DNA from 3 places in the Pandoraea sp. SD6-2 genome. Region 2 is predicted to be linked to each of the others. Evidence: predicted binding sites of a transcription regulator. Region 2 holds the regulator's gene; each other region holds the start of a gene.

What was found. Region 2 encodes HrcA, which represses chaperone genes, less so after heat shock. Its sites were predicted from a motif close to TTAGCACTCNNNNNNNNNGAGTGCTAA; they were not measured.
Region 1: the regulator HrcA is predicted to act here: its motif matches at 2,998-3,024, upstream of rpoH (RNA polymerase sigma factor RpoH).
Region 3: the regulator HrcA is predicted to act here: its motif matches at 4,104-4,130, upstream of groES (co-chaperone GroES).

The regions. Positions count from the first base shown of each region.
Region 1 covers NZ_KB944454.1:532,003-541,697, forward strand. Annotated here, with positions in the region: gene C266_RS18745 (LysE/ArgO family amino acid transporter) at 1-442, opposite strand, end outside; gene maiA (maleylacetoacetate isomerase) at 451-1,098, opposite strand; gene ybiB (DNA-binding protein YbiB) at 1,239-2,207, shown strand; gene C266_RS18760 (nuclear transport factor 2 family protein) at 2,454-2,837, opposite strand; gene rpoH (RNA polymerase sigma factor RpoH) at 3,060-3,998, shown strand; gene cydP (cytochrome oxidase putative small subunit CydP) at 4,441-4,752, shown strand; gene C266_RS18775 (cytochrome ubiquinol oxidase subunit I) at 4,742-6,346, shown strand; gene cydB (cytochrome d ubiquinol oxidase subunit II) at 6,374-7,510, shown strand; gene cydX (cytochrome bd-I oxidase subunit CydX) at 7,526-7,642, shown strand; gene C266_RS18790 (SCO family protein) at 7,778-8,380, opposite strand; gene cyoE (heme o synthase) at 8,522-9,427, opposite strand; gene C266_RS18800 (heme A synthase) at 9,446-9,695, opposite strand, start outside.
Region 2 covers NZ_KB944457.1:5,595-15,289, forward strand. Annotated here, with positions in the region: gene dnaK (molecular chaperone DnaK) at 1-212, opposite strand, end outside; gene C266_RS23215 (co-chaperone YbbN) at 309-737, opposite strand; gene grpE (nucleotide exchange factor GrpE) at 865-1,410, opposite strand; gene C266_RS23225 (hypothetical protein) at 1,710-1,898, shown strand; gene C266_RS23230 (RNA-binding S4 domain-containing protein) at 2,096-2,497, opposite strand; gene hemH (ferrochelatase) at 2,494-3,669, opposite strand; gene C266_RS27830 (DUF6600 domain-containing protein) at 3,784-6,300, opposite strand; gene hrcA (heat-inducible transcriptional repressor HrcA) at 6,522-7,550, opposite strand; gene C266_RS23250 (NAD kinase) at 7,626-8,576, shown strand; gene recN (DNA repair protein RecN) at 8,600-9,695, shown strand, end outside.
Region 3 covers NZ_KB944431.1:30,678-40,372, reverse strand. Annotated here, with positions in the region: gene C266_RS07700 (nitrate/nitrite transporter) at 1-820, opposite strand, end outside; gene C266_RS07695 (LysR substrate-binding domain-containing protein) at 924-1,895, shown strand; gene groL (chaperonin GroEL) at 2,037-3,683, opposite strand; gene groES (co-chaperone GroES) at 3,734-4,024, opposite strand; gene C266_RS07680 (hypothetical protein) at 4,360-5,460, shown strand; gene C266_RS07675 (HAMP domain-containing sensor histidine kinase) at 5,444-6,934, opposite strand; gene C266_RS07670 (response regulator transcription factor) at 6,931-7,671, opposite strand; gene msrB (peptide-methionine (R)-S-oxide reductase MsrB) at 8,004-8,525, shown strand; gene C266_RS07660 (cytochrome c biogenesis protein DipZ) at 8,649-9,695, shown strand, end outside.

The sequences.
Region 1 (9,695 bases), on a different contig from region 2:
GCGACGGCTCACGCGCCCCGATGCCGCCGAGCAGAATCACCGTATCGAGATAGACGTGAGGATTGAGCAGCGAGAGCATCAGCACGAGTACGAACGCGCGTTGCCACGTCATGCGCTGCGTGGCCGCGCGGCTGCCGTCGGCCTGCAACGCGCCCGCTCCGCGAAACGCCGCGCGCCACGCGCGCAGGCCGTACCAGAACAGAAATGCCGCACCGCCCCACGTCACGGCCGTGAGAAAGCGCGGATACGCGGCGATGAGCCCGCCCATGCCGGCCACGCCCGCCGCGATCAACACCATATCGCTGATGGCGCACACGGCCACAACCACGCCCACGTGACGCTTCAGAATGCCCTGCCGCAGCACAAATGCGTTCTGCGCCCCGATCGCCATGATGAGGCTGGCGCCCAGCGCCAGGCCCCGCCAGAAAGCCGGATCGACCATCGCGGGACTTACTCGGCGTCGGGTTGCGCTTCGGGCGCAGCACGCCGGAAGGCGTCGAGCGTTTGGCAGTGGGCGTCGATGGCGGCAATTCGCGGGAACGACGTCATGTCGACCTTGAAGCGGTTCGCGTTGTAGACCTGCGGCACAAGACAGCAGTCCGCCAGCGTCGGCGTGTCGCCGAATACGAACTTGCCCTGCGACGATTGCGCTGCCAGCCGGGCTTCCAGCGCCGTGAAACCCTCCAAGATCCAGTGAACGTACCAGGCGTTCTTCTGCGCTTCGCTCACGCCCAGTTCGTGCTTGAGGTACCGCAGCACGCGCAGGTTGTCGATCGGGTGGATGTCGGCGGCGATGTCCAGCGCCAGTGCGCGCACCTGGGCGCGCGCCAGCGGGCCGGCCGGCAGGAGTGCAGGTGTCGGATGCACCTCTTCCAGATACTCGATGATGGCGAGCGACTGATGGATGTTCACTTCGCCATCGAGGAACGTCGGCACCAGGCCGTTGACGTTGAGCGCGCGGTACGCCGGTTTGAGCTGTTCGCCACCGTCACGCACCAGATGTACGGGTACGGTGTCGTAATCGAGCCCCTTCAGATTCAGGGCGATCCGGACACGATACGCGGCGGAACTGCGGAAATAGCTGTACAGCGTGGACATGGCAGACCTCGAAAGCGGAATGTGGGAAGACGCGGCAGGTGCGAGAAATCTCGGGGCACGCGCGTCTGAACACGAGATGGTACTTCAAGCGCCGCCCCCGAGGACACCCGATTGCGTATGATGAACGGATACGAATTCAGATGCCCCGTGTCATGACCTCTGCCGCCCCTTTCGCCTGTGCGCCGCTGCTCAAAATCATCGCCCGAGGCGCGAAAGGCGCGCGCCCGCTCGACGCCGGCGAGACACGCACCCTGTTCGACGCCATCCTCGCCGAGCGCGTGGCACCGGCGGAACTGGGTGGGGTTCTGATCGCCTATCGCATCAAGGGCGAGACGCCCATAGAACTGCGCGCGATGCTCGATGCCGCACACGCAACGTTCACACCGCTCACCTCACCGGCCGATGCACCGCCGCCAGTCTTGTTACCCAGCTACAACGGCGCACGCAAACAACCGAATCTCACGGCACTGCTCGCCTTGCTGCTCGCCCGCGAGGGCATTCCGGTGCTCGTTCATGGCCAGCATCACAGCGGCGCGAATCGTGTCGGCACGCAAGCAATCTTCGCAGAACTAGGCCACGCCGCCTGTGGGTCGGCCGCCGAGGCCGAGGCAGCGCTGCGTACGCGCCGTGTGGCCTATCTGCCGATTGCCGCGCTCTCGCCCGCGTTGGAGCGACTGCTGGAGATGCGCGCAGCGCTTGGCGTACGGAACTCCGGTCATACGGTGGTGAAGTTGTTGCAGCCGTTTGCCGGGCCCGCGCTGCGGCTCGTGAACTACACGCATCCCGAATACCGGGAAACGCTCAGCGAGATGTTCGCCGACGCTGCCAACAGTCCGGCGCCGGGCGTGCTGCTCGCGCGCGGCACGGAAGGCGAACCGGTCGCCGACGCCCGTCGCCAAGCCGCCATCGACGGCTTTTCGGACGGCGTGTATCACGTATGGCAAACGGCAGAGGAAGGTGCCACCGGAATACCGCCGACGCTTCCTGCCGCCGACGCCCCATCCACAGCCAAGTGGATTGAAGCCGTACTGGCCGGTGAGATCGCAGTGCCCGCCCCGATCGCCCGGCAGGTCGAAGTGATTCGTCAGGCACTGGGGATGGCCGGTTAATTGCGACGGGCGTTTCTGCCGCGCGTCTGGCCGCTTATTTGGACGCTCATTCAGACGTTATCCGGGCGAAATACCAAAAAATTTGCCCGAAATTCATCGCAAATCGCCGAAAATCGATAAATTCAATATTTTTCGGAACATTTCATCCCGAAACCCATCAAATCTTATGATCGGAGATGACGTCCGATGAGTACCGGACGAGGCAGCCGTCGAATCGGCCAAATCCGCCGGCAGACGGCCAGTGATTCATTCGGCCGATGCCATGCGGGTCGCCTGCCAGGAGATGAGGTGCCATTCGTCGGCCTCGAGCACATGGACGGCCGTATAGGCCATTTGCGATTCGAGCGAACCGGTCGCGGTTTCCAGTTCGACCTTGAGCTTGCCGGTGACGACGACAGTGTCGCCAAACTGGCGCAGTTCCTGTGCCCGGATATCGATATCCAGATATCGACGGCGGCCCGAGGTCAGGGCGTCGAGAAATTCGCGCTTGGTTTCGCGTTTGCCGTTTGAATGCACGTAGTGAAGGCCGTCTGCCAGGAGAGCGTCGAGTTGTTCGACGTCACCCTCGACCATTGCGTCGAAGCGCGCCGATTCGCGCTCTCGCACTACGTCAATGTGCTTTCCTGCCATGTTGACCTCCCGTCTTCGCCGACCTCAAACGCTCGCGACGTGGGTTGCAATTTACACCATCCACGCGACGTTTGCGCCAGTGACTTATCTGGTTTTTCGGGGGGTGCTGGAAAACCCCGAGGCGCCGGAAACTTCCCGCCCGGTAAGGGTTCTAACGTCTTTAGCACTCATCCGAAGAGAGTGCTAAAATGTTTTCCCAGAGGCTAACCAGGAGTCCACCACTTGAGTACTGCCGCCACTTTGCATCCGACGACGCCGGCCACCGGCACGGCGCCGAATTCTCGTGCCCTTGCTCTCGCCCCGTCGGCATTGATGCTGCCGGGCAGTCTGGGCAATATCGACAGCTATATTCAGGCTGTCCACCGCATTCCGCTGCTCACCGCCGAGGAAGAGCAGTCGCTCGCCAAGCGCCTGCGTGAGAACGACGACCTCGACGCCGCCCGTCAGCTTGTGCTGTCGCACCTGCGTCTGGTGGTGTCGATCGCGCGCAACTACCTCGGCTATGGTCTGCCGCACGCCGACCTGATTCAGGAAGGCAATATCGGCCTGATGAAGGCCGTCAAGCGCTTCGATCCGACTCAGGGGGTACGACTTGTGTCGTACGCCATGCATTGGATCAAGGCTGAGATTCACGAGTACGTTCTGCGCAACTGGCGCACGGTCAAGGTCGCCACGACCAAGGCCCAGCGCAAGCTCTTCTTCAATCTGCGTAGCCAGAAGCAAGGCTTGCAGGCGTTCACGCCGGAAGAGATCGATCAGGTCGCCCGCGATCTGAACGTGAAGCGCGAAGACGTCATCGAGATGGAAACGCGCATGTCGGGTGGCGATATCGCCCTCGAAGGTCACAGCGACGACAGCGACAGCCCAAGCTTCGCTCCCATCGCGTACCTCGCCGATACGCACCAGGAGCCGACCGCCGTGATCGCCGCGCGCGAGCGCGACCATCTGCAAAGCGACGGTCTGCAAACGGCACTCGGCCGCCTCGACTCGCGCAGCCGCCGCATCATCGAAGCGCGCTGGCTGTCGGTTGCCGATGACGGTAGCGGCGGCGCCACGCTGCACGAACTGGCAGATGAATTCGGCGTGTCTGCCGAGCGCATCCGTCAGATCGAAGTTGCCGCAATGAAGAAGATGAAAGGCGCGCTGCAAGCCTTCGCGTAATGCCTTGATCAGGTGGGCCGTGGCAGCGCGGCAAATTGCCACACGCCCCACCAGATCGCCGCCGGTCATTCATGACCGGCCCGCAAGCCCCGTGAGACTCACGGGGCTTTTTTCTTGACCTTCGAAAGTTCACGGGGCATTTGCTTCGGACTTGATGCATCGCAAGGTCGCCCGGACGACCGGTCGCTAGAATCGACTCGTACGTGGCCATGCTACGTGCGAAGGACGGCCCGGGGGCCGTTCGCCGCGCCGGACCCTTGTCTCGAACTCGTTTCTCGTCGGCCATCTCCGAGGGTGGCGGATTCGCATCGAACCAGCGTCATCCGCGTGTCATCGGTCCCCCGTGCTCCGCGGTTTGACATTTTCATGCGATAAGGCAAAATGCGCCGAGAGTCGCCGCTGTTTCCAACACAACGACTTTCGACGCCAGGAGCCGTCACGGATGGACACCCACTCTCCTAGCAGTCTGAAGCCTCCCGCGCCAGCCGCGCCCGTCGCGGGGTCGCACTCCGCCGTCGTCGCCTGGCTGATCAAGCGCTGGCGCACCCGCCCTTCCCGTTTCATGGTCGAAATCCTGATCGTCCTTGCGATCAAGGTAGTACTCCTGTTCATTCTGAAACACGCGTTCTTCGACGCTCCCATGGCCAAGCATATGCAATTGCCGCCAGACGTCGTGGCTCGTGCCCTGATCGGGCCGCAAGCCGTCGAAGCGCAGTCCACCACCACAAGTCAAGGTGTCCGCCATGATCAGTAGCGAAGTCGTTGACCTCTCGCGCTTGCAGTTCGCCATAACGGCGCTGTATCACTTCCTGTTCGTCCCGCTCACGCTCGGCCTGTCCTGGCTGCTTGTCGTCATGGAGTCGGTCTACGTAATGACCGGCAAGCAGATCTACAAGGACATGACCCAGTTCTGGGGCAAACTCTTCCTGATCAACTTCGCGATGGGCGTGACCACGGGTCTCACGCTCGAGTTCCAGTTCGGCACCAACTGGGCTTACTACTCGCACTACGTCGGTGACATCTTCGGTGTGCCGCTGGCCATCGAAGGTCTGATGGCGTTCTTCCTCGAAGCCACGTTCGTCGGCCTGTTCTTCTTCGGCTGGAACAAGCTCTCGCGCATTGGCCACCTTGCGACCACGTTCGCGGTGGCGCTGGGCTCGAACCTCTCGGCGTTGTGGATTCTCGTAGCCAACGGCTGGATGAACAATCCGGTCGGCGCGCATTTCAACTACGAGACCATGCGCATGGAGTTGAACAGCATCTGGGATGTGATCTTCAACCCGGTGGCGCAGGTGAAGTTCGTGCACACGCTCTCGGCCGGTTATGTGACAGCCGCCATGTTCGTGCTCGGCATCTCGGCGTGGTATCTGCTCAAGCGCCGCGACGTACCGTTCGCCCTGCGCTCCTTCGCGGTTGCCGCCGGCTTCGGTCTGGCCTCGACGCTGTCGGTCATCGTGCTGGGTGACGAATCGGGCTACACCACGGGCGAAGTGCAGAAGGTCAAGCTCGCCGCCATCGAAGCGGAATGGGAGACGGCCAAGCCGCCCGCATCGTTCACGCTGTTCGGCTTCCCGAACCAGAAGGAAGAGCGCACCGACTACGCCGTGAAGATTCCCTGGGCAATGGGCCTGATCGCCACGCGCTCGGTCGACACGCCGGTGATCGGTCTCACGCAGTTGCGCGACGAACACAAGGAGAACATTCAACGCGGCATGATCGCCTTCGCGGCGCTCGAGAAGCTGCGTAGCGGCGACAAGTCGCCGGCCGTACGCGCCGAGTTCGACAAGTACAAGGACGACCTCGGCTACGGCCTGCTGCTCAAGAAGTACACGGCCAATGTTGTCGACGCCACACCGGAACAGATCCACATGGCGGCCAACGACACGATCCCGCCGGTGGCCCCTGTGTTCTGGTCGTTCCGCATCATGGTCGGCCTGGGCTTCCTGTTCCTCTTCACCTTCCTGTGGGCGTTCTGGCTGTGCGCGCGCCGCCGTCTGCTCAAGCCGCGTTCGGCCTGGTTCCTGCGCTGGACTGTGTGGGCGATTCCGCTGCCGTGGCTCGCCGCCGAGTTCGGCTGGATCGTCGCCGAGATGGGCCGTCAGCCGTGGACCATCGCCGGCATTCTGCCGACGCATCTCTCGACGTCGTCGCTCTCGGCTGGCGACCTGTATCTGAGCCTCGCGGGTTTCATCATCTTCTATACCGCGCTGCTCATCATTGAAATGTTCCTGATGGTGAAGTACGTCAAGCTCGGCCCGTCGTCGCTGCACACCGGCCGCTACCACTTCGAGAACGAAGCCACGAACGGGGCAGCCATCGCTGGCGACCGTCCGGCGACCTCGGTCTGATCGTCAGGGAGACAAGACATCATGATGATCGATTACACCGTACTCAAGCTGATCTGGTGGGTGCTCGTCGGCGTGCTGCTGATCGGCTTCGCCTTCTTCGACGGCTTCGACATGGGCACGGCCACGCTGCTGCCCTTCCTCGGCAAGACCGACGCGGAACGCCGCGTCATCATCAACACCGTGGCTCCCACGTGGGAAGGCAATCAGGTGTGGTTCGTGACGGCAGGCGGAGCAATGTTTGCCGCATGGCCGCTCGTCTACGCCGCAGCGTTCTCGGGCTTGTATTGGGCGCTGTTGCTGGTGCTTTTCGCGCTGTTCCTGCGTCCGGTCGGCTTCGACTACCGCAACAAGCTGCCGAGCCCGCGCTGGCGCAATTCGTGGGACTGGGCGCTGTTCGTGGGTAGCGTGGTGCCGTCGCTCGTGTTCGGCGTGGCCTTCGGCAATTTGCTGCTGGGTCTGCCGTTCTCGTTCGACAACACCATGCGCTCGACGTACACCGGCTCGTTCTGGGCGCTGCTCAATCCGTTCGCGCTGCTGTGCGGCCTGGTGAGTGTGCTGATGCTGGTTACGCACGGCGCGGCCCACCTGCGCATGAAGGCCGATCCGGTAGTGGCCGAACGCGCGGGACGCATCATGCGCCTCACCGCGCTGGGCACGCTGTTGCTGTTCCTCTTGGCAGGTGTGTTCGTCGCCACGCACGTCGACGGCTTCGCCATCACGCAGATGGGCCCGACCGACTCGCCGGCCAACCCGCTGCTCAAGCAAGTCACGACCGGCCCCGGCCTGTGGCTCACGAACTATCACACCTATCCGTGGATGATCGCGGCGCCGGTCGTTGCCTGCCTGTGCGCCCTGCTCGCGGCACTGCTCGCAACCAGCCGGTCGTACGCCTGGACGTTCGTCGTCACCGGGCTGATGATGGCTGGCATCATCCTCACGGCCGGCTTCTCGATGTTCCCGTTCGTGATGCCCTCGGCCACGGCGCCGGGTAGCAGCCTCACGGTCTGGGACGCCACGTCGAGCCAGCTCACGCTGCAAATCATGCTGATCGCCGTGGTCATCTTCCTGCCCATCGTCCTGCTCTACACCGGCTGGGTGTATCGCGTGATCCGCGGCCGCGTGACGATCGAGACGGTCAACGACAACCCGCACACGATGTATTGATCAAGGAGTTGCGACATGTGGTACTTCTCTTGGACTCTCGGCCTCGGCCTCGCACTCGCGTTCGGTATCATCAACGTGATGTGGTTCGAAGCGCACGACGACCTCGAACGCCGCAGTCAGGAAGGTAACTGACCCTGACTGACGGGAAGCAGAAATGAAAATCGCGCCCCGAGGGGCGCGATTTTTTTATCCTTCAGCGTCTTGTCCGTCCGCGTGTCGGCCGTGCGGCATCGACGCGCTTCGCGCACTCGGCTCGCTCAGCGCAGTTCAGCTCAACAACGTCTTCAGATCCTTGGCCATCGCATCGACCGGCTCGTCCGGACGCATGAACAGGCGCAACTGACCGTTCGGGTCGAAGACATAGATGCCGGCGGTGTGATCGATGGTGTAGTTGTTCGGCGTCGAGCCTTCCACCTTGTTGACCACCACGCGGAACGACTTCGTGACTTCCTTGAGCGCGGCGTCGTCTGCCGGGCGCAGGCCCACGAACGCCGGGTTGAACGCCGGCACGTATTGGCCCATCAGTTCCGGCGTATCGCGCTGCGGGTCGACGGTCACGAAGAGCACCTGCACGCGCTGCGCGTCGGCACCGAGTTTCTGCATGACCTGATTGAGTTCGGCCATCGTGGTCGGGCAGACGTCGGGGCAATGCGTGTAGCCAAAGAACATCACCACCGCTTTACCCTTGTAATCGGCGAGCGTGCGCGTCTTGCCTTGCGGGTCCTGCAACGAGAAGTCCTGCGCGAACTCCTTGTTTCCGGTGATATCGAGACTCTGAAACGTCGGACCGTCTTTGCCGCATGCGGCGAGCAGCACGGTGAGTCCCATCAGCAACATCGCACGACGCAACCAGATGACAGCAAGATTCATGAACGAATGACCCCAGGATGTATGGAAAAAACACCTTCCGAAAATACAACAGGCGCGCCGGTCGGGAATACCGTAACGCGCCTGTCATCGTGACTCACACCACGGCGGGAAACGCTCGCTATGCCCGCCGACCACCCAGCGTCAGCCGAGCAGGAATATCTGGACGTAATGATCGACCAGCAGCGCCGCAAAGAGCAGCGACAGGTAGACGATCGAGTAGCGGAACATCGAACGCGAGAGCGCATCGGAATAGTTGCGCCACAGCTTGATCGCGTACCCGAGGAAGATGCCCGAGAGCACGACCGCCGAGACCAGATACAGATAGCCGCTCATGCGATGCGCGAACGGCAGCAACGACACCGCGAACAGCACCACGCTGTAGAGCAGGATCTGCAGGCGCGTGTACTTCTCGCCATGCGTGATCGGCAACATCGGCAGGCCCGAATTCACGTAATCCTGACGGCGATAGAGCGCGAGCGCCCAGAAGTGCGGCGGCGTCCAGACGAAGATGATGAGCACCAGAATCCACGCGTCGGCCGGCACGGCGCCGGTGGCGGCGGCCCAGCCGAGCGCCGGCGGCATCGCGCCCGACGCGCCGCCGATCACGATGTTCTGCGGCGTGGAAGGCTTGAGGATGATGGTGTAGATCAGCGCGTAGCCGACGAACGTGGCGAGCGTGAGCCACATCGTGAGCGCGTTGGTGAACGTGTAGAGCACCACCATGCCGGCCGCGCCGAGGATCGTCGAGAAGACGATGATCTGCCAGGGGGCGATCTCACCGCGCGCGGACGGACGCCACGCCGTACGGCGCATGAGCGCGTCGACGCGTTGTTCGATCAGGCAGTTCACGGCGAAGGCGGACCCGGCCAGCAGCCAGATACCGATGGTGCCGCCGATCAGCACCTGCCACGGCACCATGCCGCGCGTGGACAGGAACATGCCGATGACGGCGCAGAAGACGGCGAGCTGCGTCACACGGGGCTTGGTCAACGCCCAGTACTGTGCGATACGGCTAGACGGCGGATGGGGAAGGGTCGTGCTTTTCATACACTCAGAGGCAATGCGCTACGCCGAGCCAGTCGGGGCGCCAGCGAGCGGTGCAGCCGGCTCCGCTGACGGGAGGGGCTTCTGGCGGGCCGGAAGGTCTGCCTGATCTGTCAGGCCGGCCGCAATGGACGCCGCCGTTCTGGCGGCGCGAATGCGGTAGTTTAACATAACGAGCAATAGCAGCAGGACGGCCGCCCCGCCGTTATGGGCGATGGCGTTGAGCAGCGGCCATTGGAAAACGATGTTCGACAACCCCGTCGCGAATTGC
Region 2 (9,695 bases):
CGCTTGACAGCGTACAGCGTGTTCTTCGGGTTGGTCACCGCCTGACGCTTGGCCGGCGCGCCGACCAGGATCTCGCCATCGTCCATGTACGCGATGATCGACGGCGTGGTGCGGGCACCTTCCGCGTTTTCGATGATCTTGACCTGATTGCCTTCCATGACGGCCACGCACGAGTTGGTGGTGCCCAAGTCAATACCGATAATTTTGCCCATTTGAATTTCTCCTAGCGTCCTTTGCGTCTTTCTTTCGGGCCTGCGGCCCATTCAATTCATTGATCTGCACGAGATATGGGTGCAGCCCGGTGCATTTCAAGACCCTTCCTGCTGTCCGGTTTTGCCCCCCGCCGCCGCGATTTTCTCGCGTGCGGCGGCCACCGCCAGCCGGAACTGGGGCAAACCCTGCCAGCCGGTTGCCCGGCCAAGCTTCTTGCCTTCGTGGAAGAAGAAAAACGTCGGTACGCCGTGTAACCCGAAGCGCTTGCCCAGCGCCGCATCGGCGTACACGTTGGCATGGAACCAGCGCAACCCCAAGGCAGCGATGGCCTCGCGCTGCGCGAGCATGGTCTTTTTCGCGACTTCGCAGTTGAAACAGTCGACGCCCCAGAAAAACACCACCGCCAGCGCCCCGCCTGCCTCACGCAGCCCTTCGTCGAACGTTTCGGTCGTCAGCGCCTGCATCGAAAACACCTCGAATGCCGTGCCGTCGATACCCGCCACGCCCGGAAGGTCACCTGCCATGATCGCCGATCCTTACCTGTTGCCCAGCCGTCCATCGATGCCCGCGTCAGCCGCCTGCCATGCCTTGCGCGCCAACCGCTTCGCCTATCCGAAGATCGAAGCTTGCCATGATGTCATGGCAGCACGGTTACTTGCTCGCTGCGACGGTCACCAAAGCCGGGCGCAGCACGCGGTCGGCAATCAGATACCCTTTCTGCAGCACTGCTACTACGGTATTCGGCTCCTGTTCGGCCGGCACCATGGAGATGGCCTGATGCTGATGCGGATCAAACTTTGCGCCGGCCGGGTCGATGACCGTCACCTTGTTGCGTTCGAGCGCGGAGACGAGTTGGCGCAGGGTCAGGGCGACGCCTTCCTGCAGTTTGGCCACGTCGCCGCTCTGGTCGGCCGCTGCGGCCTCCAGGCTGTCGATCACCGGCAGCAGGTTCTCCGCGAAGCTTTCCACCGCGAATTTGCGGGCTTTTGCCACTTCATCTTCCGCACGACGGCGGACGTTCTCCATCTCGGCGCGGGCGCGCAACGCATCGTCGCGCAGGCTCGCCGCTTCGGCCTGTGCCGCCAGAAGTTGCGCCTCGACCGAGGGCAGCGCGTCGTTCGCGAGCGCAGCGTCGTTCGGGGCCGCTTCGGCCTGGGACGGAATCGGCTGGTCGGGGGTGTTTTGCTGTTCAGTCATGAGCTTGAGTCGTCAAAAGGTTCTTGCAGCGCACCACGACGATGCGCCACCGGTTCAAATCCCTTTGCATAGTAGGGACGTTCACACCGATTTCAAGAGCTGGCGGGCATTCTATGCGCCATACCGGTGCGCGCGGCGTTCCGGTAAATATCCGGTTACACGCGTTACGAGTCCTCTATTGTATCGGCCGTTGCTGCGACCTAACATGAATTACGGTCCAGTTGATGGATGTGCCGTGCTGGACCCGGCCGCTCGCCGGACACCCTTCGTCCGGCGTAGTGTTCTTTCAGGAGCGCATCATGAAGCTGCCACTGGCTGTTGTCTTCATCCTTGCGTTGGTGACGATGGTGACGATTACGATCTGCTTGTCCGGCGCAGTCACCCGGCGCGACACCGAATACGGTAGCGTGCGGGCTGTACTGCATCACTATGTCGAAATGCCGGGCATGCCGGCGCACTCGTCCAATACCGGAATCCCTTCGCGCTGATCGCCCCGGGGCGCGCGCGACACGTTTTCGTTGTGCGCGAAGCCGTTTTCCCGGTTCGTTCCGCCTCTCGCGGGACAGCTGAATTCCGCCCCCCTCTACGCCCGCCGCTGCGCACTTCGCCAGCGGCGGCGTTCATTCGGGCGTTGAAAATGCCGCCGATGGAGGGCGGACCGGGAGATCGTCAGAACCGGCGCGTGCTACTCGCTCACGCCGCCCAGACGCCGCCGGTCCCGTTTCGTCGGACGCCCGTGCATCTGTGCCGCCGGCTCCTGAAACAGACGTCGGCGCTCACTCTCGTCGGCCCGCGCCTGGATACTGGCTTGCGTTTCCTCATACAGCGACTGCGCGACGGGCGCCGAGCCCCGGACTTCGGCGATGGCTTTCACCCGCACTTCCCAGCGCGTGCTGCCGTTGTCCACGGTGACGAGGTCGCCCGGGCGCACGTCGCGCGCCGGTTTGACGCGAGCTTCGTTGCAAAGCACGCGACCACGGTCGACCGCTTGTGTGGCGAGCGAGCGCGTCTTGAAGAAACGGGCGGCCCACAGCCATTTGTCGATGCGCGTGGCGGCCTGCGGAGAATCGTCAACCTTGACCGTCACGTACTGGCTCCCGACGGGTTTTGCGCCGCGGCGGCGGCCGCTGCACTGGCTTCGTCGAATGCGGCCATGGCCGCGACCTGGCGCTGACGCGTCGAGGCCACCGCCGCCGACGACGCCTGCGCCGTGCCCTCTGGCGTCAGCACTGGCCACCCTTGCAGATGACGCGCCGCAATCTCGCCAAGCGCCGTAATCCAGGCGCTCGCACCGTTCAGACACGGGATGAAGTGGAACGCCTTGCCGCCTGCCGACAGGTACGCGTGGCGGCCTTCCATGTTGATTTCTTCGAGCGTCTCGAGGCAGTCGGAGGTAAAACCGGGGCAGAACACGTCCACACGCGGCGTGCCGCCACGGCCGAGTTCTTCGAGCGTCGGTGCGGTATAGGGCTGGAGCCATTCCGCCTTGCCGAAACGCGACTGAAACGTAAGACGGCAGGTGGTTTCGTCCAGACCGAGTGCGGCAGCCAGCAGGCGCGCCGTCTTCACACACTGGTCATGGTACGGATCGCCCAGATCGAGCGTACGACGAGGTACGCCGTGAAAGCTCAGCAACAGCCGTTCGCCGGCAGCGAAATCCGGCCGGCCGTGCTGCTGCCAATAGCCCTCGACCTGCTGACGCAACGCCTCGATGTAGGCGGGATGATCGTGATAGTCGCGCACCGTGCGCACGTCGGGTTGATTACGCAGCCGGCCGAGTACCCGGAACACGGCGTCGCTGGCCGTGGCCGTCGTGCTGCTTGAATACTGCGGATACAGCGGCAGGACGAGAATGCGCTCCACGCCGTTTTGCCGCAGCGCGCGAATGCGCTCGGGAATCGACGGATTGCCATAGCGCATGGCGTAATCGACGACCACGTCGTAGTCGTTGGCATGCAGCAAGGCGCGCAGCGCGTTCGTCTGATGCTCGGTGTTCACTTTGAGCGGGGAGCCGTCGCGCGTCCAGACCGTCGCATATTTCTGCGCGGATTGACGCGAGCGAAACGGCAAGATCACCAGCCGCAGCAACGGCTGCCACACCAACGGGGAGATTTCCACGACGCGCGGGTCCGACAGAAACTCGCGCAGATAGCGACGCACGGCCGCAGGGCGCGGCTCGTCAGGCGTGCCAAGGTTGATCAGCAGAACGGCGGTCTTGCCGGACTGTCCATGCGAAATAGGTTCGGGATCGAAGCGCATGGATCGTACTTTACCGCAAACCCGGCCCGAATCCGGCGGACACGGGCTGCCCCGTGCCCGGCCCGCCCCTGCGCCAGCCAGGCTTGACGCAAGGGGAGCCCACGCGATTCGACGCTAGCCGTGCGGATGATCGTCTTCTTTTGCCGGACGATGCGCGGCGCTCGGATGCTCTGCCTCGTGCGACGGTGCGCGTGCGCCTTCCGGCTTGCTTTCACGCGGTGCGGGTTGCGGGTGCGCAGGTTCTTGCGGCTGAGGATGAGGAGCCACCTGCGGGCGCTCCGGCTGAGGCTGAGGTCTCGGTGGCGCTTGCGGTCGCTCGATCTGCGGCTCCGGGCGCGGCTGAGGACGCTCCATCTGCGGCTGCGGGCGCGGTTGAACGTGCTCCACCTGCGGCTGCGGCTGCGGACGCTCCATCTGCGGCTGCGCTCGCGGTGCCGTCTGGAACTGTGGCTGCGGCACCTGCGGCTGCGACTGCCACTGCTGCGGCCGGCGAGCCGGCTCTGTCGCTTCCGGTTGAACACGCTGCGGTGCCGGCGGGACGGGTGCATTGCGCATTTCCGGCGGTGCCGCCGGGGCCTGCGGCGATGGGCGGCGCATCTGCATATCGCGTTGCGCCGCGTCGTGTCCGGGCTGCGGCACCGCCTGCGGTGCTTCGCCGCGTGCGGCAGGCTGCCCCGGCGCATTCATTGCCGGAGGATGCGGCACCCCGGACGGCACCGCCGGCTCACCACGCACCGGCGGTTGGGCCTGCGGCGCGGGTTGCCCCGGACGATTCTGATAAACGCCATGTCCCGCATATCCCGGCGCGCCCGGCTCACCCGGAACACCTGGCGCTCGCGGCACACCGGGTACTCCCGGTACTCCCGGTACTCCCGGACGCCCCGGAACTCCCGGCTGGCCGGGCGCCCCTGGCGCACCAAGCATCGGCGGAACACCGCCAGCCGGCGGCAATGCGCCGTGCGCCGGCGTTGTCCCCGTGGCGCCGGTTGGCCCGAGCGCTGGTTGTGCGGGCGTCGCCCCATTCACACCAATCGGCGCACCGACCGGGCCGTGCGTGCCCACGACAGTCACACGCGGTTGCACACGCCCCTGCGCGTTCGGGGCGCCCGGCCGCATGTTCTGCGCTTGTTGCGCGTTCTGAGGGAAAACCAACGGCGCACCGCCAGCATTCGGCACCGCGTGCAGATTGCTCGTCAGCTCGCGCGACGGCATCACACGAGCCTGCGGCGCGCGCGTGGCGAGCACCGGCCGGTTGAAAACGCCCGCCGGCGGGGCCCCTGCGGCACGACGGCTGTTGCCGAACACGCTCTGCTGCACCGGCGCGACCCCCGGCGTATTACCGACACGCCACGTCTGACCGGCATGCGGTGCGGCCAACGCCACCGGCGCACCTACCGGGCGGCCCTGCACGAACGACTGCGCGGGCATCGTCGACACGGCGCCGCGCACGTTGCGATTCACGTACACGTTGTTGACGTTGATGTTGGTGACGTTGGTCGTCTGGATCACCGTCGACCGATTGATGTTGGTGACATACGACGAACTGGCGCGATAAGCCGGACGGTACGGATCATGCGGGCCAAGCGCGAACCACGCGAGGCCCACGCCGCCTGCCGCAAACGAGATGCCCCACTGATTCCCGCCGCTGCTGCCGCTCACCCAGCCGACCAGCGCCGGGGCGTACACCGGACGGACGGCAACCGGTCCCGGCACCCAGCACCAGCGCGCGTCGACATACGCCCACCGGCCATAGTGATACGGCGCAAAGCCCCACGGGGCGTCATCCACCCACGTCCAGCCCCACGGATCGACCCAGACCCAATGGCCGGTGCGATACGGCGCCCAGCCCGAAGGCACGTCCGACGGCACCCAGACGGCGCCGTAGGTCGGGGTTTCCTGCCACGCACCATAGTCGTCCAGGCTTTCAAAACCGGTCATGTCGCGCGGCACATAGCGAGCCGAGACGGACGCGTCCTCGCGCGCGTCGCGCTGGCGTACCCATTGGTCGAACGCATCTGCCACGAGCGGATTCGTCGGTTGCTGCGTCAGGTTCTGACCGACGAACGCCACGCGTTGCCCCTGTTGCAGCGGCACCGAGGCGCCCTGCCCGTACACGGTGGCCGCACCTCGCCAAACGCTCACGGTCGTCACGCCGTTCGGATCGACGTCTACGCGGTATTCCCCTGCCTGTTGAGGGACGAATGCGAGATTCGGTGTATCGATCTCGTACGGCTGATTCGGATCATAGGTCCGCAGACGCAGCCCCACGGTCCCTTGCGTTACGTTCAGTTGCACATTTTGGTCGGTCACGGCAGACAACGCGACACTCGTGGACGCGCCCATACGAACCGCCGTGCCCCCCACGTGCATCTCGGCGCGCCCATTGCGGTCGACCCAGATGGCGTCGCCAGTGGTCAGCGGCCGGTTGCGGTTGGCGTAACGCCAATCGCTGGTGCCGGCGGGCGCATAGGTGACGGTGCCGTCGAATTCGCTCAGACGGGCCACCCGGCCCGGGGGATCGGCGCTCTGCGCCTGCGCCAGCGCGGGTACACCTGCGGCGCCCAAGGCCCCGAGCGCAAGCCCGACGCCGAGATAACGGACCATCGTCCGCCAGGAAATCAGGGATTTCATAGACACTCCGGGCCTTTTCCGTTCACGCGTCGCGCGCTGCGCTGGCCGCGTTGCCTTGTCGCTCTGTCCGAATCCTTTGACGAACGCGATGATCGCAACTTCGCCATAAGTGACGATTCAAGCGTAAGCCTGCCATGTGTGACAGCGTGTAAAGGAATGCTACGGGTTTGTAACGCAAAGGCGAAGAGATGCGACGGCGACACGCCGGCACGCGCTGCCGGTCAGTGCTGGCTGAGGGCGTTGGAGAGCAGCTTCGCCGTGATGTCGACGATCGGGATCACACGCTCGTAAGCCATGCGCGTCGGGCCGATCACGCCCAGCGTGCCGACGATTTCGCCGTCGACTTCGTACGGTGCCGTGACGACCGTCATCTCTTCGATGGGCACGAGGCTCGACTCACCGCCGATGAAGATCTGCACGCCCTGCGCCCGGCTCGACACGTCGAGCAGTTGCAGCAAGCCGGTCTTGGACTCGAACACATCGAACAGCCGGCGCAGCCGCTCCATGTTCGACGACAGATCTTCCACGCCCAGCAGATTGCGCTCGCCCGAAATCAGCACGCTCTCGCGTGTGGTGTCGGCCATGGCGTCGCTGCCCGCCTGAACGGCGGCCTGCATCAAGGCACTCATGTCGGAGCGCAACGCGTCGAGTTCACCGCGCAAGTAACCCCGCACGTCATCGAAGCTGTGGCCGCCGAAGTGGGCGTTCAGATAGTTCGCCGCTTCGACCAGTTGGGCTGGGGAATAGTCCTTTTCCGTCAGGATGATACGGTTCTGCACGTCGCCGTCGGGGGTGACGATGATGAGCAGCACGCGCTTGTCCGACAGGCGCAGAAACTCGATTTGCCGGAAGATCTGGCTGCGGCGCGGCGTGAGCACCACGCCCGCGAACTGCGAGAGATTCGAAAGCACCTCCGCCGCCGAGGCAACCAGTTGCTGCGGCCCCGCCGGTTGCAACCGGTTCTGCACGTGCGACGCGAGTCGATGCGCCGCTTCGTCGAGGGGGCGCACCGACAGCATAGTGTCGACGAACAGACGGTAGGCACGCGGCGTGGGCACGCGACCGGCGGACGTATGCGGGCTGGACACGAAGCCAAGCGCCTCAAGGTCGGCCATCACGTTGCGAATCGTCGCCGAAGACAGGTCGAGCCCGGAATAACGGGAAAGCGTGCGCGACCCGACCGGTTGGCCATCGGCGATGTACCGTTCGATCAGGGTTTTGAGGAGAGCTTGCGCACGTTGATCTAGCATGGCAAAAATTGTAACGCGAAATGTACGCACGCGGCGTGCGGCAAACCCCGAGGCAAGAACCGCGGCCGGCGGCGCATGCCGATGGTTGCTGTCATCGACTTATGGTGTAATGGCGGCATGAAAACAGGGAGCCCTTTCAAGACCGTAGCGCTCGTCGGGAAATACCATGCCGACGGCGTTGCCGAACCATTGCTCACGCTGGCGGCATGCATTGCCCAGCGCGGGCATCACGTCGTCTTCGAGCGCGACACGGCGCACAACATCGGCGCAAGCGCCGATTCGTACCGCACCCTCGACATTCAGGAAATCGCCACGCAGGTCGATGTCGCCGTCGTCGTTGGTGGCGACGGAACGATGCTTGGCGTCGGGCGTCAGCTTGCGGCGTCGAAGGTACCGCTCATCGGCGTGAACCACGGACGCGTCGGTTTCATCACCGATATTCCGCTCGACGACATGCGACAGGTCGTGCCGTCCATGCTCGAAGGGCATTTCGAAGGCGAGCAGCGCTCGCTGCTGGAAGCTCGCATCGAGCGCGACGGCCAGACGCTCTTTGAGACGCTCGCGTTCAACGACGTGGTCGTGAACCGCTCGGGCATCTCGGGCATGGTCGAGCTGCGCGTCGATGTCGACGGCCGCTTCATGTACAAGCAACGCTCGGACGGCCTGATCGTCGCCACACCCACCGGCTCGACCGCGTACGCGCTTTCGGCCTCCGGCCCGATCCTGCATCCGCGCCTGGGCGGCCTGGTGCTCGTGCCCATCGCCCCGCATGCCCTCTCGAACCGCCCCATCGTGCTGCCCGATTCGAGCGACATCGTCATCACGATTACGCGCGGGCGCGAAGTCGGCGCCAACTTCGACATGCAGTCGTTTGCCGAACTGCGTCAAGGCGATCAGATTCTGGTAAGCCGTTCCGAACATCAGGTGACGTTCCTGCATCCGGTCGGCTACAACTACTACGCGACGCTGCGCCGCAAGCTGCACTGGAACGAGCATATCTCCGAAGAAGATACGCCGCAGACCTGACCTCACGCCTGCCCCGATATCCCATGCTACGCAGTCTCTCGATTCGCGATTTCGTGATCGTCGATCGTCTCGACCTGGAATTCTCCGCCGGTTTCACCGTGTTCTCGGGCGAAACCGGCGCGGGCAAGTCGATTCTGATCGACGCACTGGCGCTGGCCATGGGCGAGCGCGGCGACACCAGCATGGTGCGCAACGGCCAGACGCGCGCCGACATCACCGCCGAGTTCGCGGCGGACGCCGAAGCCCGCCCCGATCTCGAAGCCTGGTTGCAGGCGCAGGCGCTCACGCTCGAAGAGCACGGCGGCGTGCTGCTGCGCCGCGTGCTCGACTCGGGCGGACGCTCACGCGCCTTCATCAACGGCACACCCGCCACGCTCGCCCAGTTGCGCGAACTTGGCGAGATGCTCGTCGACATTCACGGACAGCACGCACATCAGCAACTGCTGCGACCCGATGCGCAACGCCGTCTGCTCGACTCACATGCCAGCGCCACGCAGCTCACCACGGATACGGCGGAGGCGCACAAGGAATGGCGGCGTCTCGTCAAACGATGCGAGGAAGCGCGCGGGCGCGATCGGGAGCTGCAACTGGAGCGCGAACGTCTCGAATGGCAGACGTCGGAACTCGACAAGCTCAATCCGCAGGAAGGGGAATGGGACGACGTGAGCGCCGAACATCGCCGGCTTTCGCACGCCGCCAGCCTCATCAACGGCGTGCAAAGCGCACTCGATACGCTTGCCGAAGCCGATGGCGCTATCGTCCCCTCGTTGGGCCACGTGGTGCATCAGATTCGCGAACTGGCCGAGATCGATGCAGGCCTCGCCGATACGCTGGCCGCACTCGAGCCCGCCGAGATTCAACTGCGCGAAGCCGTCCACTCGCTCACCCATTACGCGCAACGCGTCGATCTCGATCCGGAACGCCTCGCCGTTGTCGAGCAACGGCTTGACGCATTGCATTCGGCGGCGCGCAAGTTCCGCGTCGCCCCCGAGCAACTGCCCGCCGAGCATGCCGAACGACGCGCACAACTCGAAGAACTGACAGCCTCGCAGGACACGGCCGCCATGCAGGCCGCTGCCGACGCCGCGCACGCCGACTATCTCAAGCTGGCGAAGGCGT
Region 3 (9,695 bases), on a different contig from region 2:
GACGCTCGAGCCAGCGCGCAGCCGCACCGAAGACCACGCTGCCGCCCATCATCGCAAGCCCCACGACCGACACCAGCGACGCCGCCTGCACTTCCGACAGCCCCTCTACATCACGCATGAACGGCGCCATCCAGAGCGATTGCATCGCATAGAACACGCCCTGGGTGATACCGGAGAGCGACGTCACTTTCCAGAACATACCGCTTCCCAGCACCTGACGAACCCCCTTGAGCGCCTCGAACAGGCCTCCTTGCGCATGTGAACCCGGTTTCTCCGGCGCACCGAACCACAGCGCGACCGACATGAAGACTGTCAGCGCCGACAGTCCGAATGACACGATGCGCCAGTCCGTTAGCCCAAGCAGCCAGTTCAGCGGCGTGCCGACCACAACACCGCCCATACCGCCCACGGCCATCACCAGACCGTTGAGCAATGGCAGACGCGCCACCGGAAACCATTGCGCCAGCGCCTTGAACGCACTGCCCAGACACACCGACACGCCCACGCCGATGAGCAGGCGTCCCACCATCAGCGCGCCGACGCCGTGCGCCAGACCGAATAGCGCAGCGCCGGCAGCCGCCAACAGCAGCACGAGCGACGCCACCCGGCGCGGGCCGAATTTGTCGAGCAGCACGCCGGCAGGCAATTGCGCGCCCGCGAAACCAAGGAAATAAAGGCTCGTCAGCAAGCCGAGATCGGCGGGCGAGAGACCGAGTTCGCGTGTCATAAATGGTGCAAACCCAATGTTCACACCGCGATACACGTATGAGACGAAGTATCCGCAGGCGAACAGCACGAAGATGCGAAGTGCTTTCGACATGAAGCCATACCCAAGTAAATTGCTCGGGTATGGATTGTCGGCGGAACGACGCCATGAATCCAACGAAACCTTTGCGCGCACATTGTGAGTAGAATTTGACATCATGTTCAAACACCTCCCTCCCCTCCAATCGCTGCGTGCGCTTGAAGCGGCTGCGCGCCACCGCAGCTTTACGCGTGCGGCAGAGGAATTGAATTTGACGCACAGTGCGGTGAGCCATCACATGCGCTCCCTCGAGCAGCAGCTCGGCACGGCGCTGTTCCGTCGCGTGGGCGCCCGGATGGTACCGACGAGCGTCGGAGCGCGTCTGGCAGAGCGGGTGCGCATCGGTATGTCGGAACTCGACGAAGCGATCACCGAAGCGCGGGCAGGCACGGCGCCTGGGGCGTCGCCGGCCACGGTGCGCCTGGAAATCAGTGTGATGACCGATCTGGCGGCACAGTGGCTGATACCCCGGCTCGACCGCTTTGGCGAACAGCACCCCGGCATCGACCTGATGGTGCGAATTCACGCAGACATTGCGGCCCCCGACCCGTATTCGGTCGACGTGGGTATCTGGCATCAACGCGTGGAAGAGACAGGATTCGTCACGCGCAAACTGCTCGACGACTACGTGATTGCCGTATGCCATCCCGACCTGATCGCACGCGTGCCGGGGTTCACTATTGCGGATACGGACAAACTGCCGATGCTGCGCTTCGCACATCGATCGTGGCGCGACTGGCAAGTCGCTGCGGGTTTGCCACCGCACGAACCCACGCGCGGACCGATTTTCGACGATTCGGGGTTGCTCTTGCGGGCGGCGATTGCCGGACAGGGCGTCGCCACGACACGCAGTTTGCTCGTGCGCGATGCGCTCGCAGCGGGTGAGTTGGTGCAAATCGGCGATGTGCGCATTCCGCCGAGCCTCGAATATCACGTGAATTGGCGGGAAAATCATCCGCGCGAGCGCGCGATTCACGCCTTCTGGCAGTGGCTGCAGGACGAGATCGCCGCCACGACACCGCTCGTCGCACCGCGCATCCGAGGCGGCAACGACAGTGCACCTGACGCTGCGACATCCACTCAGGCATAAAAAAAACGGCAACGAATTCCGGAGAACTCGTTGCCGTTTGGTGCGGGCTTCAACCGCGGAATCGAAGATTCTGTGGCGAAGCCCGGCGACCCGGCATTCGGGGTGCCTTGCGCCCCCCCGTCATGCAGTCTCTTGCGAGACTTACATGCCCATGCCCATGCCGCCCATACCGCCCATGTCACCCATGCCGCCAGCCATCGGAGCATCTTCCTTCGGCAGTTCGGCAACGGCGCAGTCGGTCGTGAGCAGCAGGCCCGACACCGAAGCGGCGTTTTGCAGTGCGGTGCGGGTGACCTTCGTCGGGTCGACAACGCCCATTTCCACCAGATCGCCGTACTCGCCGGTCGATGCGTTGTAGCCGTAGTTGCCCTTGCCGGCAATTACGTTGGCCACAACGACGCTGGCTTCTTCGCCGCCGTTGGCGACGATCTGGCGCAGCGGCTCTTCCATGGCGCGCAGAACGATCTTGATACCGGCGTCCTGGTCAGCGTTGGCGCCCTTGATGTCGGCCACGGCCACGCGAGCGCGCAGCAGTGCAACACCACCGCCGGGGACAATGCCTTCTTCCACGGCAGCGCGGGTAGCGTGCAGTGCATCTTCCACGCGAGCCTTCTTTTCCTTCATTTCGACTTCGGTCGCAGCGCCGACCTTGATCACGGCAACACCGCCGGCCAGCTTGGCCACGCGCTCTTGCAGCTTTTCACGGTCGTAGTCGCTCGAAGCTTCTTCGATCTGAGCACGGATTTGCTTGACGCGCCCTTCGATGTTTGCGGCTTCACCGGCACCGTCGATGATGATGGTGTTTTCCTTGCCGATTTCGATACGCTTGGCTTGACCCAGCTCGTTGAGCGTGGCCTTTTCCAGCGTCAGACCGATTTCTTCGGCGATGACTTGGCCGCCCGTCAGGATGGCGATGTCTTCCAGCATGGCCTTGCGGCGGTCACCGAAGCCCGGAGCCTTGACGGCGCAGGTCTTCAGAATGCCACGGATGTTGTTCACCACCAGCGTTGCCAGGGCTTCGCCCTCGACGTCTTCCGCGATGATCAGCAGCGGACGGCCAGCCTTGGCGACTTGCTCGAGCACCGGCAGCAGATCACGGATGTTCGAGACCTTCTTGTCGAACAGCAGGACAAACGGGTTCTCCAGGATCGCGACTTGCTTTTCCGGGGTGTTGATGAAGTACGGCGAGAGGTAGCCGCGGTCGAACTGCATACCTTCGACGACGTCCAGCTCGTCTTGCAGCGACTTGCCGTCTTCGACGGTGATCACGCCTTCCTTGCCGACCTTGTCCATCGCCTTGGCGATGTAGTCACCAATCGAGGTGTCGCTGTTGGCCGAGATCGAGCCGACTTGTGCGATTTCCTTGTTGGTCGTGCAGGGCTTGCTGATCTTGCGCAGTTCTTCGATGGCGGCAGCAACGGCCTTGTCGATACCGCGCTTCAGGTCCATCGGGTTCATGCCCGAGGCCACGAACTTCATGCCTTCGCGCACGATCGACTGGGCGAGCACCGTTGCGGTGGTGGTACCGTCACCGGCGTTGTCGCTGGTCTTGGAAGCCACTTCCTTGACCATTTGCGCGCCCATGTTCTGGAGCTTGTCCTTGAGTTCGATTTCCTTGGCGACCGACACACCGTCCTTGGTCACGGTCGGGCCGCCGAAGCTGCGCTCGAGCACGACGTTACGGCCCTTCGGGCCCAGGGTCACCTTGACGGCATTGGCGAGGATGTTGACACCCTCGACCATCTTGGCACGAGCGGCATCGCCGAAAACGACTTCTTTAGCTGCCATTGCAATAACTCCTTGAATACTTTACGTAAGATGTCTGGGGGCAGACAGACTTAGGCGGCCACGACGGCCATGATGTCTTCTTCGCGCATGACCAGCAGTTCCTGGCCATCGACCTTGACGGCCTGGCCGGCGTACTTGCCGAACAGAACACGGTCGCCCACTTTCACGTCGAGTGCGATCAACTTGCCTTGATCATCGCGCTTGCCCGGGCCAACCGCCAGGATCTCGCCCTGATCCGGCTTTTCAGCAGCGGCGTCAGGGATCACGATGCCCGATGCGGTCTTCGTTTCGTTGTCCAGGCGCTTGACAATAACGCGGTCATGCAAGGGACGAAGGTTCATTACAAGCTCCTCTTTCTCTCAGTGTGAGATCGTCAAAACTAAATATGCAATCATTTGCATATTGGGTGAATTCATGGCGTTAGCACTCTGCGCCAACGAGTGCTAATTATAGGGACGGGGTTTTACGATTTCAAGACGCGGGGTTTTCCCTAACGCAAACTCTTTTGCCATTTCCCTGAACCCGAGTCCCTGGAACGGGCATAAAAAAGCCCCGAGAAGCCCTATTCCAGGCCTTGCGGCAGACACGTCACACGGAGCCGGTACAATCGGGGAAGAAATTTCTCCGGCAATTACCTGCGATGACGTCAGCTTTATCTGTCCGAACTGTCCGTTCCGTGCTTTCCCGATGTCCTGCCCGTAGTGCACTCGCACTCGTCACGCTGGCCGCAGCGCTGGCCGGTTGCGCTGGCCCTCCGCCGGGCACCGCCCCAGTGGTGAGTCTCCCGGCAGCCAATACACCGACACCCCCGCCCCAGAATCCTCAGACGGCCGCCGAGGCGCCCCAGGCCACCGTCCCGTTGCCGTGGTGCGTACAGACCTCCCTGCGCGAGGAAGACGATCTGATGCGCAACTTCGGGGGGATTCCCGCCGGTGTCCGCCGTATCGAGGAAACGCGCTTTATCGCCAGTTATGACCGCAACACCGGTAAAGTCGGCCCACTCGACAACGGCAATCGCTTCGTCATGGAGTTCGACGCGCAAGGTCATCTGCTCTCGAGCACCGACCGAGGTCGATATACGTACGACACCGACGGGCGGCTGCACAGTATCGACGGCGCTCCGGTCGATTGGCAGAGTGCCGATGCCTGGATCGTGCGCGGCGCCTCACGACGCGGGACATGGAAAGAACAGGTGCATCAGGAAAGCGACGGTCAACTGGAATGGACCCGTCGCATCGTCGATGCGGCGAACGGCGCACACCATCGCCGCGCAGGCAGCCTGCAAGCGCGCCTGTTCGACGACGAATGCTTCGCGCTCTCGCGCCAGTGGGAAGCGCCCAACGAGGCACGTCAGGTGGTCACCGCAGACGGCAAGGCACGCCCCGCGCCGAAGGTCGTCTCCTACCGCACCTTTGCGAGCGTGGAGCGCAAGCCCGACGGCGGCCGCATCGTGCGCGACAACGGCGCGGCGGCCTTCATCGACGGGCAATGGCTCCCGCTGGCATGGGACAACGAGGTTTCGGAATACTCACCTCGCCACGAGTTGACGCGTGTCACCCGCACCGACGCCGCCACCGGCGAGCGTCATGTGTCCGAGTATCACTACAAGTACGACAGCCACGGCAATATCGTGCGCGTAGTCATCACCTCACCTGCCGCCCCCGGCGAAAAGGTCGAAAAGATCGACCCGTTCGCCAATGTCTTCGTGCGCAAGCTGACCTATTTCGACGCCGTGCCGAGCGCATCGGCAGACAACAGGATCACGTCGGCAAAGTGAAGCGGAACGTGGCGCCCTGCCCTGCGTGACCGGCAGCGTCCACCAACGTAATGCGCCGGCCGTGCAGTTGCAGAATGCGGTGCACGATACGCAAGCCCAGCCCGCCCTCGCGGCGGGCGCCTCCCACCGTGAACGGCCGCTCGAAGAGACCTTCTCGCGCACTCTCGGGAATGCCCGGTCCGGTATCGCTCACCTGCACCTCGATTTCCGTGCCGACGGGGGCCACCGCCACCGTGATCTCCCCCCCTGACGGCGTGTAGCGCAGCGCGTTGTCGAGCAGGTTCGTGAAGACTCGCTCGATCAGCCCAAGATCGGCACAGGCGACGGGAATTTGCGGTGCGAGTTGTGCACGCAGCGCCACGCCGCGCGACTCGGCGCTCAGCTCGAATTTCTGGAAGACGTCCTGTATCAGATCCGTGACAGAGAACGGCTCGGCCTCGGGCTGCACGAAACCATGTTCGAGACGCGCCAGTTCGAACAACGACTGCGCCAGCGCACCGACCTTGCGGCTCTGATCGAGCGCAATGCCCAGATAGCGCCGCCGCTCGGCCGGTGTCAGCGTGGCGTCCTTGAGCGACAACGTTTCCAGATATCCATGCAGCGACGACAGCGGCGTGCGCAAGTCGTGCGAGATGTTGGCGATGAGTTCACGCCGCTCCTGATCCTGACGCGTGAGCGTGCGCCATTGCGCCCCCAATCGCTCGACCATCTGCCGGAAAGCGCGCTCCAACACCACGATCTCGTCGCTCGGACGCGCCTGCTGCGACGCCAACTCGTCGGCCGATACCGCAGGCAGCGGCATCGGGGCCGCGTCGATATCGAACTCGCGTACCGAATCCGTCAAGCGCCGCAACGGCCGGGTGATGAGCGCGAACGCCGCCAAACCGGCGATCAGACACAGCGCAGCCACCAGTCCGATAGACCACAACGCGGTATTGAGCGCGACGCTCGTCGCCCCTCGCTCGGCGAATCGGTCGTGCGCTTCGCCCAGCAGCACAACGTACACGTACCCGACCTCCCGACCGTCCACACGTAGCGGCGCGGCGCTGAATACCTTGCGCACATCGGTGTTACGCGGATCATCGCCGTAAATCGGCAACGCCTCGCCATCGAGCAGCCGGTGCACGGGCGCCAGATCGACCTGCATGCGCCGCAAATGGCCTTCGGGTGCGGCGTGACCGGTGATGCGCCCTTGCATGTCGAGCAGATAGACCTCGACACTCGGATTCACGACCATCAACTGGCCGAACAGACGCCGCACGGCATCGGGCTTCATGCCGTTCGAATCCATCAGTTGCGCGTTGGCGGCAATGTGCTCCGCAAGCCCGCGCGAGAGCCCTTGAATCACCTCGGCTTCATGCATGCGGTTGGCGCGCACCTGCATCCAGGCCGACGTACCGCAGCACACCAGCAGCAGTGCGGCGAAGACTAGCGACAGGCGCTGGGTGAGTGTGAGATTCCAGCGGCGCATCATGCGGCTCCTGCGTCGGCACTCTGACCGTCCGGCGCGTCGGTCGCGAACTTGTAACCCCGCCCCCAGACCGTGAGAATGCGTGTCGGCTGCGCCGGGTCCGCTTCGATCTTGGCGCGCAGTCGATTGATGTGCGTATTGACGGTGTGCTCGTACCCCTCGTGCTGATAGCCCCACACCGCATTGAGCAGGTCCATGCGCGAGAACACCTTGCCGGGCTGACGGGCGAAGAAATACAGGAGATCGAACTCACGCGGCGTGAGATCGAGCCGCTTGCCGCTGAGCGACGCCTCGCGGGCGATCGGATCGATGAACAGCCCCGCCATCGCCAGACTCCCTGCCTCCATGCGTGCGTTGCGGGCCAGCGCATCCACCCGCCGCATGAGCGCCTTGACCCGCGCCACCAATTCCAACACGGAAAACGGCTTGGCCAGATAGTCGTCCGCGCCCAGCTCCAGCCCGAGAATGCGGTGGACCTCACTGGAGCGCGCACTCGTGATGATGATTGGCGTGTAGCGGGTCATTTCCCGCGCCCGGCGGCAGATTTCCAGCCCGTCCACGCCCGGCAGCATCAGATCGAGGATCAGGGCATCCCAGCCGCCTTCAGACAACCGGCGCAGGCCTTCGTCGCCATCGGCGCAATGCACGACTTCGAATCGCTCGTCGCGCAAATGCAGCGTAAGCAGGTCGGCGATATGCACGTCGTCCTCGACGAGCAAAACACGGCGCGGCGATTCCATCGCGGGGGCAACTCCCAGGCAAGTGGCGAAAGTGGGTCTTCAAGCCCCCATTGTGCGCAGTTCGCGCACCGCGAGGTATCACGAATTGTTTAATTTTACGTGAGGACTTTGGCATCGCTGGCGCACTACGCTTCAGTCATCGATCCGGCGCGGATCCCTGCTGTGCCCTGCTGGCGCCGTCCCGCTCCCCTCAACCCGTGACGGCAGGGGGCCAGCCCCGCCCCGGATCGGCCTACTGACCGGAGGATGTCATGAGTTTGTCCGAAAACGATCCACGCACCCCAACCGAGCTATCGCCGCCGCGCCGCGCGGGTGTCGCGAGCACCGGCCCGATGCCATCGCGCCGTGTGTTCCTGCTGAGTGCTACCGCAGCAGCGGCGGCCATCGCTGCCGGGCTGGTGCCACGGCTCATGCGTCCTGCGCTGGCCGGCGACGCCCCCCGTACCAGCGCCCCCGAGCACTTCGAGGTGGCCTACAGCGATGCCGAGTGGCGCAAGCGCCTGACGCCCGGACAGTACGAAATCCTGCGTCAGGAGGGGACCGAGCGCCCCTATTCGAGCCCGCTTAACGACGAACACCGTGCCGGCACGTTCTCGTGCGCCGGTTGTACGCTGCCGCTCTTCTCATCGCGCACGAAGTTCGATAGCCACACCGGCTGGCCGAGCTTCTGGACGCCGCTTGAACATGCCGTGGGCACACGCACCGACACGACTTTCGGCATGGTGCGCACCGAAGTGCATTGCCGGCGCTGCGGCGGCCATCTGGGCCACGTGTTCGACGATGGTCCGAAGCCGACCGGTCTGCGCTACTGCATGAACGGCCTTGCGATGACGTTCAGTCCGCAGGCCGCCTGAGCACCGATCCCCCTGGCCGACACGCTGAGAAAGAGGCTATCCCGCCCGGTCGCCAGATCCGATCACCGCCAACCCATCAAAGGCGCAACGCCCGGCATTCGAGTGTTGCGTCAGGAGCGCTTCATGACCCTGCTCATCCTCGCCTACCTCGGCGGGATTCTGACCATCGTCAGCCCGTGCATTCTGCCAGTGCTGCCCTTCGTCTTCTCGCGTGCGGGCCAGTCTTTCGCCCGCAGCGTGCTGCCCATGCTCGCCGGCATGGTGCTGATGTTCGCGCTGGTCGCCACGCTCGCGGCTGTGGGCGGCAGTTGGGTCGTGCAGGCGAACCAGTATGGCCGCTGGCTCGCGCTCGCGCTGGTGGCACTCTTCGGTGCGACGCTGCTCTTTCCGAAGCTCGCCGAACGGCTCACGCATCCGCTCGTGTCGCTGGGCGACCGTCTGTCGCAGTCCGCGCAAGGCGACGGCGCCGCCGTCGGCTCGGCTACCGGCCCGCGCCCCGGTGCATCGTTCCTGCTCGGCATTGCCACCGGCCTGCTCTGGGCGCCGTGTGCCGGCCCGATCCTCGGCTTGGTGCTCACGGGCGCGGCGTTGCAAGGCGCGAGCGTCGGCACGACACTGCTGCTGGTCGCCTATGCCGCAGGCGCAGCTACGTCGCTCGCACTGGCACTGCTCGTCGGCGGACGCGTGTTCTCCGCCATGAAGCGCTCGCTCGGCGCAGGCGAATGGATTCGCCGCGGGCTCGGTGCACTGATGCTCGCGGGGGTTGCCGCGATCGCGTTCGGCCTCGACACCGGCGTGCTTGCGCGGATTTCGACAGCATCGACGGGCGGCATCGAGCAAAAGCTCGTGGAACAGTTGGGTGCACGCCGGAACGACGATGCCAATGCCAACGCCCCCGCACAAAACGCCCCGGCGGCAAATCAGGCCAATGCCGGCGCTGGCACCAACACCGGTGGCTCTGCCATGACGGCCACCGGCAGCGCAATGATGCGCGCCGCCGTCGATGCGCCCGCCCCGCTGCCGGTCGAAGGCCAGTTGCCCTCGCTCGACGGCGCCGTGCAATGGCTGAACTCGCCGCCGCTCACAGCACAAGCCCTGCGCGGCAAGGTCGTGCTCGTCGACTTCTGGACGTACTCGTGCATCAACTGCCTGCGTACGCTGCCATATGTG